DNA from 3 places in the Bhargavaea ullalensis genome. Region 2 is predicted to be linked to each of the others. Evidence: riboswitches for the same ligand, from Rfam matches in the RefSeq annotation. Region 2 holds a riboswitch; each other region holds the start of a gene.
What was found. A riboswitch is a leader RNA that binds a small molecule or an ion and turns the genes downstream of it on or off. The one in region 2 is predicted to bind thiamine pyrophosphate.

Region 1 (5,724 bases), on a different contig from region 2:
GTCTCCCGACTGCCGGGTCTCGGTCGTTTCCGCGACGGTGACCGATGAAATCCGGCTCGTGGCGGACCGGTTCATGACGGATCCGCTTCATATCCGGGTGGAGGCAGGCGAAATGCCGGCACAAGGGAAGGTCGTCCATTCGTTCGTAAAAGTCGAAGAACGAGACAAGACCGACCTGATCCGCCGGCTGTCCCACCAGGAAAACGTGCACGCCCTCGCCTTCATCAATAACACCGACCAGCTGCTCATGAAAGAGTCAAAACTGAAATTTGACGACGCGCCGGTCGCCGTCCTTCACTCCGGCATGAACAAAATGGAGCGCAAACGGGCACTCGACGACTTCCGAGACGGAAAGGTCCGCATCCTCATCGCCACGGACGTGGCGGCACGGGGACTCGACATCAGCGGACTGTCTCACGTCATCCATATCGACGTGCCGCGCACCGCGGAGCAATACACCCACCGATCCGGACGCACGGGACGCGCCGGGGCGGACGGCGAAGTCCTCTCGCTCGTCTCTTATCCGGACGAAAAAACGTACCGGAAGCTGACGCGAGAACTGACGGGCAAGCCGCTCCAGAAAGTGTGGCACAAAGGCGCGCTCATCGAAGGGTCATCGAAAACGGCGCCTGCCGGCGGTAAAGCAGGCAAGGCGAAAACAGGCGGCCGGACGAATGCGAAGGCCGGCTCAAAGCCACAGTCGAAAGCGGACGGAAAGCCATCGGCGAAATCCGGCGGGAAGACAAAAGGGAAAACCGGCGGAAAACGGAGCGGGCAGTGATGAAAAAACTCGCGGCCGCACTGATTGCCGTTCTCCTCCTCATCCCGGCCGCCGGTCCGGCAAGCGCCGGCGGACGGGTCGTCTATGTGGCGCTCGGCGACTCGCTCGCCGCCGGCCAGACGCCGTCCCGCTCGATCGACGCCGGCTATTCAGACTTGATCGCGATGAAGCTGCAGCGCTACATCGGGCTCGCCTACTATTCAAAAGACCTGAGTTTCCCGGGCTTCACTACCCGCCAGGTGCTGGACCGCGTCCGTTCCGAAGAAGCGCAGCAACTGCTCGGACAGGCGAATCTGATCACCGTGTCGGCCGGGGCGAACGACCTGCTCGGGCTCATCCGGCATGACCCGGCGAACGGCACGCTTGCATTCGACCGCATCCCCGCCGACTTTGCACTGAACGGTGTGCGAAAAAACATGGGGGAGATCCTCCGTGAACTCGCCGTTCGCGCACCGCGAGCCAAGGTGTATGTCATGGGTTACTATTTCCCGTATCCGCATGTGAAGGAAAAGATGAAGGCGGGAACGCGTGAACAGCTTGACCGGCTCAACCTCATCCTGAAGCAGGAAGCGGAAGCGGCGGGTGCAGTCTTTGTCCCGGTTTCTGACCGGTTCGAAGGAGCGACGGCGGCAGCCTTCATCCCGAATCCGGCGGATGTTCATCCGTCCATCGAGGGCTACCGGCAAATGGCGAACGCCTTCTTCGACGCCTCGCCGTACCGGATGAGCATTTCGCCCTGGGAGCTCCCGCCGCCGAACCCGGTGTCTTTTGAAGACATGCAGAAACGCCTGGACGGGGAAGCCTCCGCATCGGACGGCCGCCGGGCAGCGGCGGAACGCCCGTCCGACGATCCCCGATATGAACACGCAGCCGGCATCCATGCCATCCTGCCCGAAACCTCCGGAAATCCGGGGGTTTTTTTGGTGGAATCCGCCACCAAACAAAAAACCCCGCCGATTGGGGGCGGGGGTCCATTCTGAACAGAGGCGGAAGGTTTAACCGGACCGCTTACCGGACAGACTGCAGCTTAAGCTGCTTGAGTTTGAGCAGGCGCGGTGCCGCCGTGAAGATGAGTGCATTCACGGCCGCCGTGAGGATGATCGACGGGATCATATAGCCGGCGTTGTAGACGATCGAGTACCACCAGACGTTTTCGCCGAGGTCGAGCGCCGTGGCGCCGAAGAACACGACACCCGACAGCACATGGCACACATAACGCAGGATCCCGCCGAGCACCGTGCCGGCGGAAATCGCCCAGATCATGGCCGTCTTGTTTCCCTTTTTCGCCGCAGCGGCGACGAGCGGGGCGAACAGGCCCGCGAACCCGATGACCGTATAGGCGGCCGGATAGTCGAGGAAGCCCTGGACAGGATGAATGATATAGGCGCCGGCGAACATCTGGAGCACCCCGAGGATGAGGCCGGTGAGCAGGCCGCCACCGAGTCCCCAGCGGAACGCCATCAGGATGATCGGCACCATCGTCAGGCTGATGGAACCGCCCTGGAACCAAAGTTTGATTGAAATCTGATCAAGCACGATTCCGATGGCGGAGAAGATCGCCACTTCGATCAGAAATTGGAGTCGGCTTCGCTGCTGCATGAGAAAATCCCCCTAATGTGATAGTCGCAAGATGGGGATGCAATCAAAAAAAGACATCCGGGACAGAACCGGACGCCTTCAGGCATCTTTTTCCATCCACATCCCTGCGCAAGAATGATCTTACAGGTTCGAAGAGTCTGGACCGTTGCCGTCCACTCTCAGCCGCGCCGGCGGCTCCCCTTGTGGTTTCAATATTCAGTATGGACGCCTTCAGTATAGTACATAAGATGGATGACTTCAAGCCCGGACAGGTTCTGCAGGGCCGGCCGGTCACCCTTTCCACTGGATTCCCGTACGCTAATACAGCCTTCCGAACCGGCAGAAAAACAACCGGACGCAAGAAAGGAGCCGCCTTATGGATCAGTCCCGCCTCTTGTCTTCACTCAACTATTTCAGTGTCATCTTCGCCCCGCTTTTGTTTCCGCTTGTCGTGTTCTTCGCATCGGGCGAGCCGTCCGTCCGGCGCCATGCGAAGCGGGCGTGTCTCATCCAGCTCATCCCGGCCGTGCCGTTCGCGGCCCTTCTTGCCATGACGGTTGCGGCGGCGAATGCATTCCGCCGGGCGCCGTTCACGGGAGAGTTGCCGACGGCCGGGCATGCGGGGATGCAGCTCGTGCTGGCGTTCTTGTTCGCGGGGGCGCAGGGGCTCGCTTTTCTTTGGTGTGTGTGGGCGGGAGTGCGGGCGCTGAGGAGCTGAGCGTTTTTTGCGGAGTCCGGTCTGTGGTATAGTGGAAGGTGGAAACCATAGAAGGAAGTGCTGAAAAGATGATCGCAAAAACGACAGAGGATTATGAGTCCCTCCGGAAAGCCGGCCGTGTGATGGCGGAAATCCGCGAGGCGCTGAAGGCGGCGACGAAGCCGGGTGTCACAACGAAGGAACTCGACGAAATTGCCGGCCGCATGTTTGATGAAGCGGGTGCGGTGTCCGGTCCGATGGGCGAGTATGATTTTCCGGGCTATACGTGCATCAGCGTGAATCACGTGGTCGCGCACGGGATTCCGGGGAATCATGCTCTCCAGGAAGGGGACATGATCAATATCGATGTCTCCGGCTCCCTGAACGGATATTTTGCGGATACGGGCATCTCGTTCGTCGTCGGGGCACCGGATGAGCGCAAGCAGAAGCTGTGCGACGTGGCGAAAAGCGCATTTGACCGGGCGATGACGAAAGTGAAGCCGGGCGGGCGCCTCAACGCGATCGGCAAGGCGGTCGAGCGTGAAGCGCGCGACCACGGGCTTCACGTGATCAAAAACCTGACCGGCCACGGTGTCGGACGTTCTCTTCACGAGCCGCCGGAACATGTGCTGAACTATTATGAGCGCTGGGACACGACGCTCCTGAAGGAAGGCATGGTGCTCGCGGTCGAACCGTTCATTTCGGAAAAGGCGGAGCACATCATCGAGGGCGGAGACGGCTGGGCGTTCATCACGCCGGACAAATCGCTCGTCGCCCAGATCGAGCACACGATCATCGTCACGAAGGACGGTCCTGAGCTCATCACGGAACTGGACGATTGATTGGAAATTGAATGAACGGAAAAACGGCCCCGGGAGGAATTCCCGAGGGCCGTTTTGAATGTATGGGTTTATTCGTTTTCGGCTGTTTCCAGTCGCTGGACCGGTTTTCGCATGTCAAGGAACGTCCAGACGACCGCCGTTCCTGCAAGAAACAGCGAGGCCGCCGTGACAAACGGTTCGTCCAGCAGATTGTGGAAGGCGACCATCGCCGCGTTCCAGGCGAAGACGAGTGCAAATGTCCGGTCCCCGTAATGATGGAGAAAGTGGAGTGCCACTGCCGCGGCGAACGTATTCGTAAGGATCGCCCAGAGCGGATCGCTCAGGCCAAAGCCGTTCCAGTCATGGAACTCCAGTGTATAGTGAACGATGGCGAGCAGGCAGAACAGGCTCCATGAAAACAGGGCGGAAACAGGGATCCGGCCGGCCGGCGAGTTGAGGCGGCGCGGATAGCTGAAATACAGGACCGCGAGCAGAAGGACCTGCAGCAGTCCGGCCAGAATGGCGGCGGAAAAGTGACCGTCCTGCCAGGCAACAAGCTTGGCAACCTGCGCCAGGCAAGTGCCGATGAATAATCCGGCCCGCAGATTCAGCAGGCCGGCTTCTTCGCCGCCTTTACGGAAGCGGAGCACCCAGAGGGCGAGAAGCGGATAGACGGCCAGCAGGAGGACCGCCGAGAACCGGGCCGGCATGAAAATGACCGGAAGCCGTCCGGCAATCTCGTCCGCCGGATGGCCGCCGGCCGGCATGAAGTAGCCCGCCGCCTGGAATCCGGCTGCGGCAAGCAGCGCGATTCCCATGAACAGTTGTCGGATCAATCATCTTCACCTCCTACTTAGAATAGTATACATGCGTTCGACGTCCCGTACGCCGGAAAGTGTGACAGCTTATTGCCAGTTGGAACGTTTCGCCAGCCGAAAAAGCGTGTTATAATAGAGAGGATTTCATTTTTGTGAAAATTGGCAAACGGGCAGGGGGAATTTTGATGACAACCAAGACATATCCGGAAACATGGGACCTGGAAACATTCTTCAAGGGCGGCAGCGGATCTTCGGAACTCAGGCAGCATCTCGACGAAGGAGCAGCGCTCGTCCAGTCGTATGCAGACGCAGTCGGCGGTTTTTCGGCGCCGGAAAAAGCTGCGGACGCCGGCCGGGTCGCGGAACTTCTTGAACAGACGAAAGACGTGATGAATCATCTCCGTGAAGCCGGGGCGGTCATCGGGTGCTATGCCGCGCAGGATACGACCGACAAGCAGGCCTTGTTGCTGCAGGGGGAGATGACGTCGCTCGGGGCGAAGTTCCAGACGGCGTTCATGTCTCTCCAGCAGAAGCTGGCCAAGTCGGATCAGGCTGTGTGGGATGAGCTGCTGGAACAGGACGACCTGAAGGCGTTCGCGTTCATCCTCGGGGAATGGCGGAAAAAGTCTGCCGCGCGGCTTCCGGAAGCGGAAGAGGCGCTCATCACGGCGCTTTCCGTGGACGGGTATCACGGATGGGGCGATCTGTACGATCAGCTCGTCGGCGATATCCTGGTGAGTGTGACGGTGGACGGCGAGGAGCGCGAGCTGTCGGTCGGCCAGGCGAATAACCTCAGTTCGAATCCGGACGCCGCCGTGCGCAAGGAGGCGTTTGAGAAGCTGGAGGATGCGTGGGAGGAGAAGGAGGAGTTCTTCGCAAAGACGCTGAACTCGATCGCCGGGTTCCGCCTGGCCGTGTATGAAAAGCGCGGCTGGGAAAATGTGCTCCGCGAGCCGCTTGAATATAACCGCATGAAGGAAGAGACGCTCGATGCGATGTGGGGCGCCATTTCGGCGAACAAGGCGCCGT
Region 2 (5,724 bases):
CTAAACTGTTCCCCCACTTCTGTATCTTCACAACAATCCCTCCTTGCGGTAACGTTATTGTAACACATATTCCGTGTCCATGTATAGCCTTTGTATATACATTTTGACGGAATTTCGGGAGGGAGCCTTTTTGGTGTCCAAAAAGGGCAGAAAAGAGAAGATCCGGCCGGGACCGCGGAAACTCAGTTTTCGGGATTTCGGCCTTATTTTCGATTGCGGCGTCTACGATGGGACGTCTTTCTTCGGCTTTCTCGGCCAGATGAAATACGACAGCGAAATGGCGAGATCGAGGGCAGCCACGAGCGTCCACACTTTCAGGATCTGCTCCAGTGCCTCCGTCCGGCCGGGATTTCCGACGAGAGCGATCATTGCTGCGAGGTAGCCGCCGCCGAGAATCCAGGCTGCCGCGTGGAGCAGGCTTCCTTTCAGGGATTCCCGGGCATGCGCAAACCCATGCATCTTAGCCGGCTTCGGCCCTTTTTTCAAAATGTAGTACCGGAAGCGTTCATCCGCCCAGCGGATCATCCGCCGTCCATAGGCGAGCGAGACGCCGAGGTAGATTGCGGCGATGCCGTGTGCCTGTGAGGCGGTTGCGCCGTTCATCAGGTCATGGGTCGTGGCGATGAGCAGGATGAGGTCGAGGACGGGCGTCATGGCGAGCAGCCAGAAGCCCGCGCGTTTTTTCCCGAGTATGTATCTCACGGCGAGTCCGGAGACGATGAACACCCAGAACCCGATTTCCACGGCGACGATCAGCCAGGCGATGGCGGTCAACAGCATCCACTCCTTTTATTAAATTCTAGCAAATCAATCAATGGTTGCAATTATTCCCCCTCATGATATGATGTAGGCGTCAATTGAATACGAACCGCCACTGGGGGAGCCTGAAGAACGGCTGAGACGTGCATGTGCTGCGCGGACCCTTCGAACCTGATCCGGATCATACCGGCGTAGGGAAGTGGGCCGATCCGCTTTGACCCCATGTATATCCAGGCCGCTTCCTGACGTTTTGATCAGGGAGCGGCTTTTTCGTGTTCGCCAACCATTGAAAGGGAGTGCACGAGATGAGTTTTTGCAAGAGTGTGAGACAGGAATGCGACGCAATCTGGGAGGACAGCTTCAACCATCCGTTCGTCCGGGCGCTGGCGGACGGAACGCTTGATGAAAAGGTGTTCCGCTTTTACGTGCTGCAGGATGCGTACTACTTGAGCCATTTTGCAAAAGTACAGGCCCTCGGTGCGGTGCACGCAAAGGATCTTGTGACGACGCAGCGCTTCGCCAAGCATGCGGAGGAAACCTGTGTTGCCGAAATGTCGCTTCACGAGGAATTTTTCGGGCTGCTCGGCGTGACGCCCGAGGAGCACGCCGCTTTCCGGCCGGCTCCGAACGCTTATAACTACACATCGCACATGTACCGTGCGGCGTTCACCGGCGATCTTGCCGACACCCTCGCGGCGCTGCTGCCGTGCTACTGGCTGTACTGGGAGATCGGCGAGCGCCTGAAAGACGCCAAGCCGGGCCACCCGATCTACGACAAGTGGATCGCGACTTACGGCTCTGAATGGTTCGGCAGCCTGGTCCAAGAACAGATCGGCCGCATGGACCGTCTTGCCGAAGGCCTGCCCGAGGAACGGATCCAAGAACTCGCGGAGCACTTCCGCAAAAGCAGCCTCTATGAACTGAAGTTCTGGGAGATGGCCTGGACGCTTGAAACCTGGACGGCGGAAGAACGGGAGGCGGTCCGATGAGCAGCGGATCCTTCACGGACCGGGTGCGCGCACAGCGCCCGCTCGTCCACTGCATCACGAACATCGTCGTCGCCAACTTCCAGGCGAACGGACTTCTGGCACTCGGAGCCTCTCCGGTCATGGCCGACTCGCCGGAGGAAGTCGGGGAAATGGCAAGGGCCGCCTCCTGCACCGTCCTGAACATCGGAACGCTTCATTCGGACAGCCTGCACTCGATGGAACTCGCCGGAAAAGCAGCGGCCGGCGCAGGCCGTCCGGTCGTCCTCGACCCGGTCGGCGCGGGTGCGACCTCTTTCCGGAGGGAAGCCGTGCGGCGGATCCTCGGAAACCTTGATGTGACGCTCATCCGCTGCAACGCCGGCGAACTTGCGGCGATTGCGGCGGAAGACTGGCAGGCGTCCGGCGTCGACGCGGGAAGCGGGAAGATGGATGTCCGTGCCGTTGCGGAGAGGACGGCACGCGAGCATGGCTGCCTCGTCGCGGTCACCGGAAAAGTGGATTACGTCACGGACGGCATGAAGACGTTCCGGATCGAAGGCGGCCATGAACTGCTGTCGCGCGTGACGGGGACGGGGTGCCTCCTGAGCGCGGTGTGCGGCGCGTTTATCGCCGCGGCCGGAGACTCGAAGCTTGAGGCAGTGGCGGAGGCCCTCAAATTTTACAAAACGGCCGGGGAGCTTGCAGCGGCCGGTGTGCAGGGTCCGGGCACCTTCGGGACTGCATTCATCGACCAGCTGTATTTGCTGGAAGGCGTGGAGGCAGCTGCGGTAGCCGAAACAAGGGAGGTGCGGGCATGACGCATGTGGCCATGACGATTGCCGGATCGGATTCCGGCGGCGGGGCCGGAATCCAGGCAGACTTGAAGACGTTCCAGGAACTCGGCGTGTTCGGCACGTCCGCAATTACAGCGGTCACCGCACAGAATACGCTCGGCGTCCACGGCGTGTGGCCGCTCGGAGGGGAAGCCGTGACGGCGCAGACGGACGCGGTGTTCGGAGACTTCGAAGTATCCGCCGTGAAAACCGGCATGCTGTTTTCAGCAGAGATCATCCGCGCGGTTGCCCGGTCACTTGAGGAGGCGGACCGGCCGGCGCTCGTCGTGGATCCGGTCATGATCGCAAAGGGCGGTGCGAACCTCTTGCAGCAGGAGGCGGTGGACGCGCTCGCCAAGGAACTGATCCCGCTGGCGGCGGTCATCACTCCGAACATCCCGGAAGCGGAAGTCCTCACCGGCATGGACATCCGGAGCGAGTCCGACATGGAAAAGGCCGGCCGCAGCCTGCTCGGGATGGGTGCGCGGGCGGTCATTGTCAAGGGCGGACACCGCACGGATGAGCGCCGGGCATCCGACCTGTACATGGACCGTGACGGCAGCCGGATGGTCCTCTCGAGTGAGCGGATCCACACGAAGGACACACACGGGACGGGCTGCACGTTTTCCGCCGCACTGACCGCATTCCTCGCGGCCGGGCAAACATTGCCGGACGCCGCGGAAGGAGCAAAGCGGTTCATCCAGGCGGCGATCTCCGACGGGCTCGGCATCGGATCGGGCCACGGGCCGACAAACCACTGGGCCTACCACCGGATCGGCGGCATGTCGGCGAAAGGGGCGATCACCGTTGAATCGTGAACAACTGGCGGTTTATTTTATCATGGGAAGCGGCAATACGGCGGGCCGCGACCCGCTCGCCGTGCTCGGATCGGCGCTTCGCGGCGGCGTGACCTGCTTTCAGCTCCGCGAAAAAGGGCCGGGCGCGCTGAAAGGGGAGCCTCTTGCGGACTTTGCCGCCGGCTGCCGGGATCTTTGCCGGCAGTACGGGGTCCCGTTCATCGTCAATGATGACCTGGAACTGGCGGTTGCGACCGGCGCCGACGGACTGCACATCGGCCAGGAAGACGGAAATGCGGCAGAGATCCGCCGCCGGATCGGCAACCGGATGATCCTTGGCGTCTCGGCCCACGACGTAAACGAAGCGGCCGCCGCCCGTTCCGCCGGCGCAGATTACCTCGGCATGGGGCCAGTCTACGGGACGCGGTCCAAACCAGATGCCCGGGCCGCCTCCGGCACTGAACTTATCACCAGCGCAAAGTCCGCTTACCCGGACCTTCCGATTGTCGGCATCGGAGGCATTCGGGAAGACAACGCGGCGCCCGTCATTGAAGCCGGTGCATCCGGGGTCTCGGTGATCAGTGCGATTGCGCATGCGGGCGATCCGGAACGGGCCGCGCGGGAACTCCGCCAGGCGGTCCGGGAAGCACTTGAGCCAGGAAAGGTTTCGAAATGAACGGCAAGACGAAAAAGCTCATGCTCATGGCGATGTTCACGGCAATCGCGGTCGCCGGCTCGGTGTTCGTTTCGTTTCCGGCCGGTGTCGCGCGGGCCTTCCCCGTCCAGCACGCCGTGAACGTGATCGCCGCCGTTATGCTCGGACCGGCCCCTGCAGTCGGGATCGCCTTTCTCACGGCACTTGTCCGGATTTTGACCGGAACCGGCTCGCTGCTCGCCTTCCCGGGCGGCATGATCGGCGCCCTGCTGGCCGGACTGTTTTTCCGGAAAACCGGACGCGTCTGGACGGCCGCCGCAGGAGAGATGGCAGGCACGGGCATCATCGCGTCGCTCGTCGCCGCCCCGTATGCGAACATCCTGATGGGCGCCTCGGCGGGTGCGCTGTTCTTCCTGCCGGCATTTCTCGTCTCCAGCGTGAGCGGCGCCCTCATCGGCTTTGTGCTCGTGCACCGGCTGGAAGGTGCGGCTTCGAGGCTGCTGACGCACTGAACCTTAAAAAAGGACCTTTTCCTTCTCAATGAGGGAAAGGGTCCTTTGCATTTTGTGCATGTCTCTGCAGCAAAGGATTGATCCATTTCCCCGCATACGGAGCAAAGAAGTTCAGGAGAAGTCCTCCAAAGCAGACTGTCAGGACGGTACCGATTCCGATTGGCCCCCCGGCGGCCAATGCAAACGCAAGGAACAGTGCGTAAATCAACGTTCTGGCCATGAACAGATTTGGGCGGACCATCTTGCGGATGATGAGCGTCAAGCGGTCAACGGGGACCGGCGCAAAGTTTGTATGCAGATAAACCGCGTTGCCGAACCCGATGAACAGCATGCCGAAGAAAAAGCCGAGAAACGGGAGTGCCCCGTTCACCGGCAAATGGAATCCGTTGAGAAGAAACAGCCAAAGGTCGATTCCGGCACCGGTGATCAAGGCGGTCACAAGGCCGAGGAGCTCCGGACGCTGCCGGGACAACAGGGAATTCGTGCCGATCAGGGCGAGCGCAATGAGGATTTCCCAGCTGCCGACCGTGAGGCCCACATTCCTCGACAGTCCGACGAGCATGGCATCAAACGGAGAAGTTCCGAAATCCGAACGGATGGTGAGCGAGATGCCGAATGTCAGGATGAAAATACCGGACGCGTAAAACAAATACCTCATGCCGGTCGCTCCCTTCTGATGTTATTGTTGCAAGTGCAACAAAGAAGCGCTAAATTGAATATAAGACGCTTTGGTTGCAAATGCAACATAAATTGAAAGGAGACGGCTCATGAATGATATTCTCCGTGAAATCGGAATGATCGCCAGGGCACTTGATTCCATCAGCAACATTGAGTTCAAGGAAATTGACCTGACGAAGGGCCAGTATTTATATGTGGTCCGGATTTGTGAAAACCCGGGGATCATCCAGGAGAAGCTCGCCGAAATGATCAAAGTGGACCGGACGACTGCGGCGCGCGCAGTGAAGAAGCTGGAGTCAAACGGGTTTATTGAAAAGCGGGAGGATGGGCAAAACCGGAAAATCAAACGGCTGTACCCGACTGTCATGGGTGAAGACATCTACCCGTTCATCATCCGTGAAAATGAGCATTCCAGGCACGTGGCGCTGGAAGGACTTTCGGAAGAAGAAATCCGGATTGCCGAAGACCTCCTCTTCAGGATCAGGAAGAATGTCGAAGAAGACTGGGAGCATGTTAAAAAAG
Region 3 (5,724 bases), on a different contig from region 2:
TATACGTTTCCTCCTTCATCGCTCTCGGTTCTCCCGGTTCCTTTAACCATCCTACGTCCGGGAAGATGAATGGTTTCATGGAGTGGACGCGGCTGATCAGTGATTCTATTTAAAAAGGAACAGCCGCGGCTGTTCCTTGCAGTTCTGTTATTCCTTTTTCCCGGTCTTCCGGATGCCTTCTCCTTTGATGAAATGGTAGGTCACACCCGGCTCGAATGCCTGCGTCATGCGATCGTCAGGCCGTTCAAGGTGATGGCGGAAAAAGAGGGCTTTCTGGAATTGGTGATAAAAGCTGTGGAGGCTGATGCCGGCGACGATGCTGGCGCCGCCGGTCAGGCTGATCCGCGTTGATCCCTTTTCCTCTTCATTGAAATCAATGATGTGGTCGAGTGACAGCCACATGCACCCTTCCCTCGTCGAAGACTCCGTCGGCAAGAGGATGATCGGCTTCTCGGCTTTGATCAGGACGGGCAGGGTATGGTTCTTTTTCAAAATGTAAGCGGCCCCCTGCACGGCCCCCATATAGCTGGACGCGTAGGAGCGGAGCGTCCGGTCGATCAGGTGCCGGGGCTTCAGCTTGATGCTGAACGCCTCCTTCCCCTGCTCGAGGATGATTGATTCCGGATGGCCATACTTGTCGAAATCCGGCATGATGGCCATCGTTTGCGGCCCGATTCGATAGAAATCCTTATGCATTGCAACTACTTCCTCCTTCTGACTGTCTGCTTTTTAATACAAACACACGAGAAGTTAGCAACAAAGTACAAATGAATTTCCTGCACAGCACTGTTCCCTTTTGATATCCGGGACTGCCGGACACCTTTTTTCTCCTCCCTCCCCCGGCCCGCACAACATGCGGGCATTCCCAGGAACCTGTGCCGATGCCACCGAGTTGTCTCCTACAGCGTCGAACAGCGGACCTCGCCGTCTGCATATCCAAATGACTGTAAGTTTTCCTTTTCGATTCCTATTCTGTATTCATTATACCTATATCTGTTCGGGCTTGTCCATCCGTTTTTGGAATTTTGTTTAAATTAGCAGTATTTTGTTCTCATATGTCAAATTTTCATCAGTTCCGTTTCGCCGGAAGGGCCGTTCAGCCGACGGATCCCGGCTTTTATTCCGGCCGGAAATGCCGGAAAGTGAGCTTGAATTTCGTGCTGCTGTCGTCGATGTCGATCTCCCGGATCGGCAAGTTCTGCTCACGGGCGATGTCAAAGAGCGCCAATTTGTCGGATTCCCGGCACCGGTTTCCGAGGTACAGACCGCTCAGCCGCAGGCCCGCTTCCCCGTTTTCCAGCAGTTTGCCGCTTGTGCGCTCGCGGTTCGGCGGGACGATCCGGTATTCCTCTTCGTAATCCCACGAGTCGTGCTTCACGAAATGTGTTAAATACAAAAGTACCGGCTCCACCGCGGACACTTCCTGCGGCTTTAGTTCCCCTTTGAACAACAGATGCAGTTCATGCACCATCTTCTTCAGCAACACCGCCGCGTTCCGCCGGTCGTGTGCGTAGATCACCGGAAACAGCCGGTCGCCGTCGGTCACTTCATATTCCGCACAAAATCCCTGGTAGTTGTTCGTGTAGTGGGCCCACATCGGGAAGTTCTCAAGGTTCGCCGTGAAGCTCGCCGACAAAAACACCCGCCGGATCCGGTCGAGCAGCCGCTCCATCATTTCCGCTTCCCGCACATTCTCGAATTCCGATTCATCCAGCAGCACGGCCTTGAACTCAAACGGATCATTCAGGAATTCCGCCGCGCTCGCCCAGATTTCAGCGTTGCGGATCGAGGCGAGCCGGAGCTCGTTTTCCGTCTGCCAGTCCACCCGCCGCTCGTCGTACAAGGGAAAGAACTTGTACAGCCTGGCGGGGATGCATTCATTTTTATAGTCGATGGCGTCTTCGATCGAATGGTCGGCCAGCAGCGCCGCAAACTTCTTCAAGTCAAATTTCTCCGTCATGATGCCGATCCCTCCGTCTGTCCGTCTTGCCGCTCTTCCCTTCCTATACCCGATTTGCCGGATCCGCTTGCCATCCTCCGTCCAATCGCCTACACTTGGGGCAGCGGGCAGACCCGCGGCACGAAAAACTGCATACCGTCACTGCGCTGGGGGTGCCCGTCACGGGCTGAGATGAGAGCGAACGCTCCGATCCCTTTGGACTCGATCAGGTTAATACCTGCGTGAGGAAGTGCGGCGGATTTCATCGCGCCTGCCCTGTTTTCGCATGGCCATTATGGAATTCCGGCTGCATCTTCACGGGTGCGGCTTTTTTGTGTTTACTTTCAAGGGGGAATTCAACATGGATCAACTGCAATGCGGAACAAGCCCGATCGTCGGGTTCCGGTTCTCGCTCCACCCGATGACCGACCGGTTCGCCGACGTCATCACGGAGGCGATCAATGAAACCGACACATCGGCCGTCTGGATGCACACCGATGACGTCTCCACAGTCATCCGCGGAAAACAGGCGCATGTGTTCAATGTCGCCAAAGCCATTGCGCTCCACGCAGCGAAAACCGGCGTTCATGTCGCACTGAACGGGACGTTTTCCGCCGGTTGCCCGGGCGACTCAGCGGGCGATGTGTTCTTGGATAAGCCGGATGAACTGCTCAATACGGATCGGACAAAGCAATATGTATCATCCCAGTTCGCGCTTTATCCGATGAACAACCCCGGCTACATGGAGGTCATCTACCGGGAAGTCGACCGGGCGAAGGCGTCCGGCGTTTTCAACGAATCGATGCATTACGCGAGCGGCATCCACGGGGACATCCACGACGTTTTTGATTTCTACGAGGAGGCATTTTCGAACGCCCGCTCCGACGAGCACCGCCATCTCGTCATGACCGTCTCGATGAGCATCAATTCCCCGTCCCACGGAGGAGCCGGCCGATGACGATGAAATCTTGGAAGCTGAAAGAAATCGTCCTCATGTCGCTGTTCGGCGTCGTCTTCGGCATCATCTATCTCGTGTTCGTCCACTTCGGCAACCTCTGGGCAGGCGTCATCGGACCGCTCGCCTACGAATGGATCTTCGGCATCTGGTTTATCGTGTCGATCTTGTGCATGTCGATCATCCGCAAGCCCGGTGCCGCCTTCTTGCCGGAAACCTTGGCGGCGATCATCGAAGTGCTGCTCGGCAACGGCGCCGGCCCCCGCCTCATTCTATCGGGCATGGTGCAGGGTCTCGGGGCGGAGGCGGCGTTCGCCGTCACCGGGTACAAGCGGTTCAATCTGCCGGTCATGATGCTCGCGGGCGCCGGCTCTGCCTTGTTCAGCTTTGCGTACGGCTATTTCGTCTCGGGCTACGCGGCGCTTGATCCGAAATTTGTGATGATCATGCTCGCGCTCCGCGTGATGAGCGGAATCCTCATCGCCGGCGTCGGCGGCAAATACCTCGCGGACGGACTGCTCGCGACCGGTGCGCTCCGCGGCTATGCGATTTCTCGTGCAGGCAAGGGGGAGGCCCGTGCCTGAGGCGGTGTTCCGGCTGGAAGAGGTGTCTTTCCGGTTCCCCGAGGACGACCGGGCGGTGCTGAACGGAATTTCATTTGAGATCAGGCGGGGTGAGCGCGTCGTGTTGTCCGGTCCGAGCGGTTGCGGCAAAAGCACGCTGCTTTATTTGCTGAACCGGCTGTATCCGGCGAACTGTGACGGCATCGTCGGAGGGACGGTCCGGCTGTTCGGCCGGTTGTCCGAGGTGTGGAAGCCCGGCGAGATCAACCGGTTCGTCGCGACCGTCTTCCAGGACCCCGATGCCCAGTTTTGCATGCCGACCGTCGAGCAGGAGCTCGCATTCACGCTCGAAAACCTGCGGGTGCCGCGCGAGGAAATGAAACGCCGGATCGTGGAAGTGCTGGCACTCACCGGGCTTGAAGAGCTGCGCGGTGCGGTCATCCAGAATCTGTCGGGCGGACAAAAACAGCGTGTCGCCGCCGCCTGCGCCCTCGTCATGCAGCCCGAAGTGCTTCTGCTGGACGAGCCGCTCGCCCATCTCGATCCGCACACCGCGCGCGAACTTGTCCGCTGGCTCGATGGGCTCCAGAAGAAAACCGGTCTCACGGTCGTCGCCGTCGAGCACCGCCTCGACTTGTGGGACGGATTTTTTGACCGGGAGATCCGCCTCGGACCTGAAGGGCGGCTGACCGGGTGCGGGCCGTTTCTGCCCGGGCCGCCTATGCGTTTTCCCGAGCGGCCGGCAGCAATTGGCGAAGAGGCTTCACTTCGTGTCGAGGAGTTATCTGTTTCGATCCGCGGACAGGAGATCCTGTCCAAGCTTTCATTCCAATTGAACGAATCCGAAATCGCCGTCATCGCCGGTCCGAACGGCAGCGGGAAATCGTCGCTTGCGAAGGCGCTCTGCGGCATTTACAAGAAATCCGGCGGGCGGGTCAATGCAGCCTCGGGCATCGGCTACGTGCCCCAGTCACCGGAATTCCTTTTCCTGACCGCTTCGGTCCGGGAAGAGCTGGCGTTTTCGGGGATAGCTTCTGGGGAGGAAGTGGACGGCTTGATGGAACGGCTCCGGCTTGAGGAGATTGCGGACGCCCACCCGTTTTCCGTCTCCCACGGACAAAAGCGGCGAGCGGCGATCGGGGCGATGCTCGCAGACAACCGGCCGGTCATCGTCATGGACGAGCCGACATCCGGCCAGGACGCCGCCGCGCTGCTTGAGCTGTATGAGCTGATCGACGAGCGCCGGCGGGAAGGGGTATCGTTCCTCATCATTACCCACGATATGGAATTCGCCGCCGCAATCGCCGATTCGGTGATGTTGATGAAAGACGGCGCACTCACGGGCAAGTTCCGTGCGGCTGACGTCTGGGCGGATCCCGGTCTGCTCGCCGCCCATCACCTGATCCCGCCGAAAGGAGCGAATGCGCATGAGCCGGCTTTTGCATGACATGAACCCGTCGGTGAAGTTTTTGGCCGTGATCGTCTCGATGCTGACGATGGCGTTTTTCTTTAACCCGTGGACGCCGCTCTTGTTCTGGGTCGGCCTGCTCGTCGTGCAAGTGCTCATGAGCCGGGTGAACTGGAAAGTCTGGGGCCTCATGATGCTGCCGATGGGGCTCGGCGCCGCCGGCTACCTCTGGACCACGCTCGTCTTCGGCGCGGACACTGGCGGAGAAGTGATCGGCTCGTTCCTCGGCATCGAAGTGACCGACGAACAATGGGCACGCGCCTGGTCGCTCGCGTTCCGGGTGCTCGCCTTCTCCGGTCTGTCGCTGCTGTTCGCCCTCACGACCGACCCGGTCACCTTCATCATGAGCCTCATGCAGCAGCTCCGCGTCCCGCCGAAGCTCGCCTACGGAACGATGGTCAGCTACCAGTTCCTGCCTGTCCTGAAAGATGAACTTGTCCAGATCCGCCAGGCCCAGCGCCTCCGCGGAGTCGACGAAGGCAAACACTGGTGGCAGCGCGCCCTCGGCATGCGCCGATTACTGATCCCGATGCTCGCCGGCGCCGTCCGCAAAGCCGAACGCGCCGCCTTCGCCATGGAAGCAAAAGGATTTACCGGAGAACCGCGGAGTGAATTTTACCAGCCGGTGAAGATCGGTGCGCGCGACTTTGCGCTCGGCGGGATGTTTTTGGTCCTGTTGGTGGGGAGTTGCGTAGCGGGGGTATGGCTTGGGTAAGTGAGTGAAGGAGTCGCATTTGGGGCGAGTGAGACGCTTTCGGTCCCGAGTGAGTCGCTAAGGGCCGCGAGTGAGTCGCTAAAG

Region 1: it holds a riboswitch for thiamine pyrophosphate, as region 2 does, so the genes downstream of both, thiT (energy-coupled thiamine transporter ThiT) here and tenA (thiaminase II) in region 2, are expected to answer to the same signal.
Region 3: it holds a riboswitch for thiamine pyrophosphate, as region 2 does, so the genes downstream of both, ACFFIY_RS08470 (YkoF family thiamine/hydroxymethylpyrimidine-binding protein) here and tenA (thiaminase II) in region 2, are expected to answer to the same signal.

What each region holds. Positions count from the first base shown of each region.
Region 1 covers NZ_JBHLWY010000041.1:10,646-16,369, forward strand. Annotated here, with positions in the region: gene ACFFIY_RS09880 (DEAD/DEAH box helicase) at 1-781, shown strand, start outside; gene ACFFIY_RS09885 (SGNH/GDSL hydrolase family protein) at 781-1,761, shown strand; gene thiT (energy-coupled thiamine transporter ThiT) at 1,790-2,380, opposite strand; TPP riboswitch at 2,465-2,571, opposite strand; gene ACFFIY_RS09895 (magnetosome magnetite crystal formation protein family) at 2,736-3,077, shown strand; gene map (type I methionyl aminopeptidase) at 3,146-3,898, shown strand; gene ACFFIY_RS09905 (TspO-related membrane protein) at 3,967-4,713, opposite strand; gene ACFFIY_RS09910 (M3 family oligoendopeptidase) at 4,881-5,724, shown strand, end outside.
Region 2 covers NZ_JBHLWY010000043.1:96,260-101,983, forward strand. Annotated here, with positions in the region: gene ACFFIY_RS12480 (AbrB/MazE/SpoVT family DNA-binding domain-containing protein) at 1-31, opposite strand, end outside; gene ACFFIY_RS12485 (hypothetical protein) at 223-774, opposite strand; TPP riboswitch at 867-974, shown strand; gene tenA (thiaminase II) at 1,065-1,748, shown strand; gene thiM (hydroxyethylthiazole kinase) at 1,745-2,545, shown strand; gene thiD (bifunctional hydroxymethylpyrimidine kinase/phosphomethylpyrimidine kinase) at 2,542-3,378, shown strand; gene thiE (thiamine phosphate synthase) at 3,401-4,033, shown strand; gene thiW (energy coupling factor transporter S component ThiW) at 4,030-4,524, shown strand; gene ACFFIY_RS12515 (YczE/YyaS/YitT family protein) at 4,550-5,182, opposite strand; gene ACFFIY_RS12520 (MarR family winged helix-turn-helix transcriptional regulator) at 5,292-5,724, shown strand, end outside.
Region 3 covers NZ_JBHLWY010000036.1:23,919-29,642, forward strand. Annotated here, with positions in the region: gene ACFFIY_RS08455 (DUF2306 domain-containing protein) at 1-1, opposite strand, end outside; gene ACFFIY_RS08460 (competence protein ComK) at 148-696, opposite strand; gene ACFFIY_RS08465 (DUF2971 domain-containing protein) at 1,118-1,960, opposite strand; TPP riboswitch at 2,099-2,205, shown strand; gene ACFFIY_RS08470 (YkoF family thiamine/hydroxymethylpyrimidine-binding protein) at 2,301-2,897, shown strand; gene ACFFIY_RS08475 (ECF transporter S component) at 2,900-3,478, shown strand; gene ACFFIY_RS08480 (ABC transporter ATP-binding protein) at 3,471-4,904, shown strand; gene ACFFIY_RS08485 (energy-coupling factor transporter transmembrane component T family protein) at 4,885-5,640, shown strand.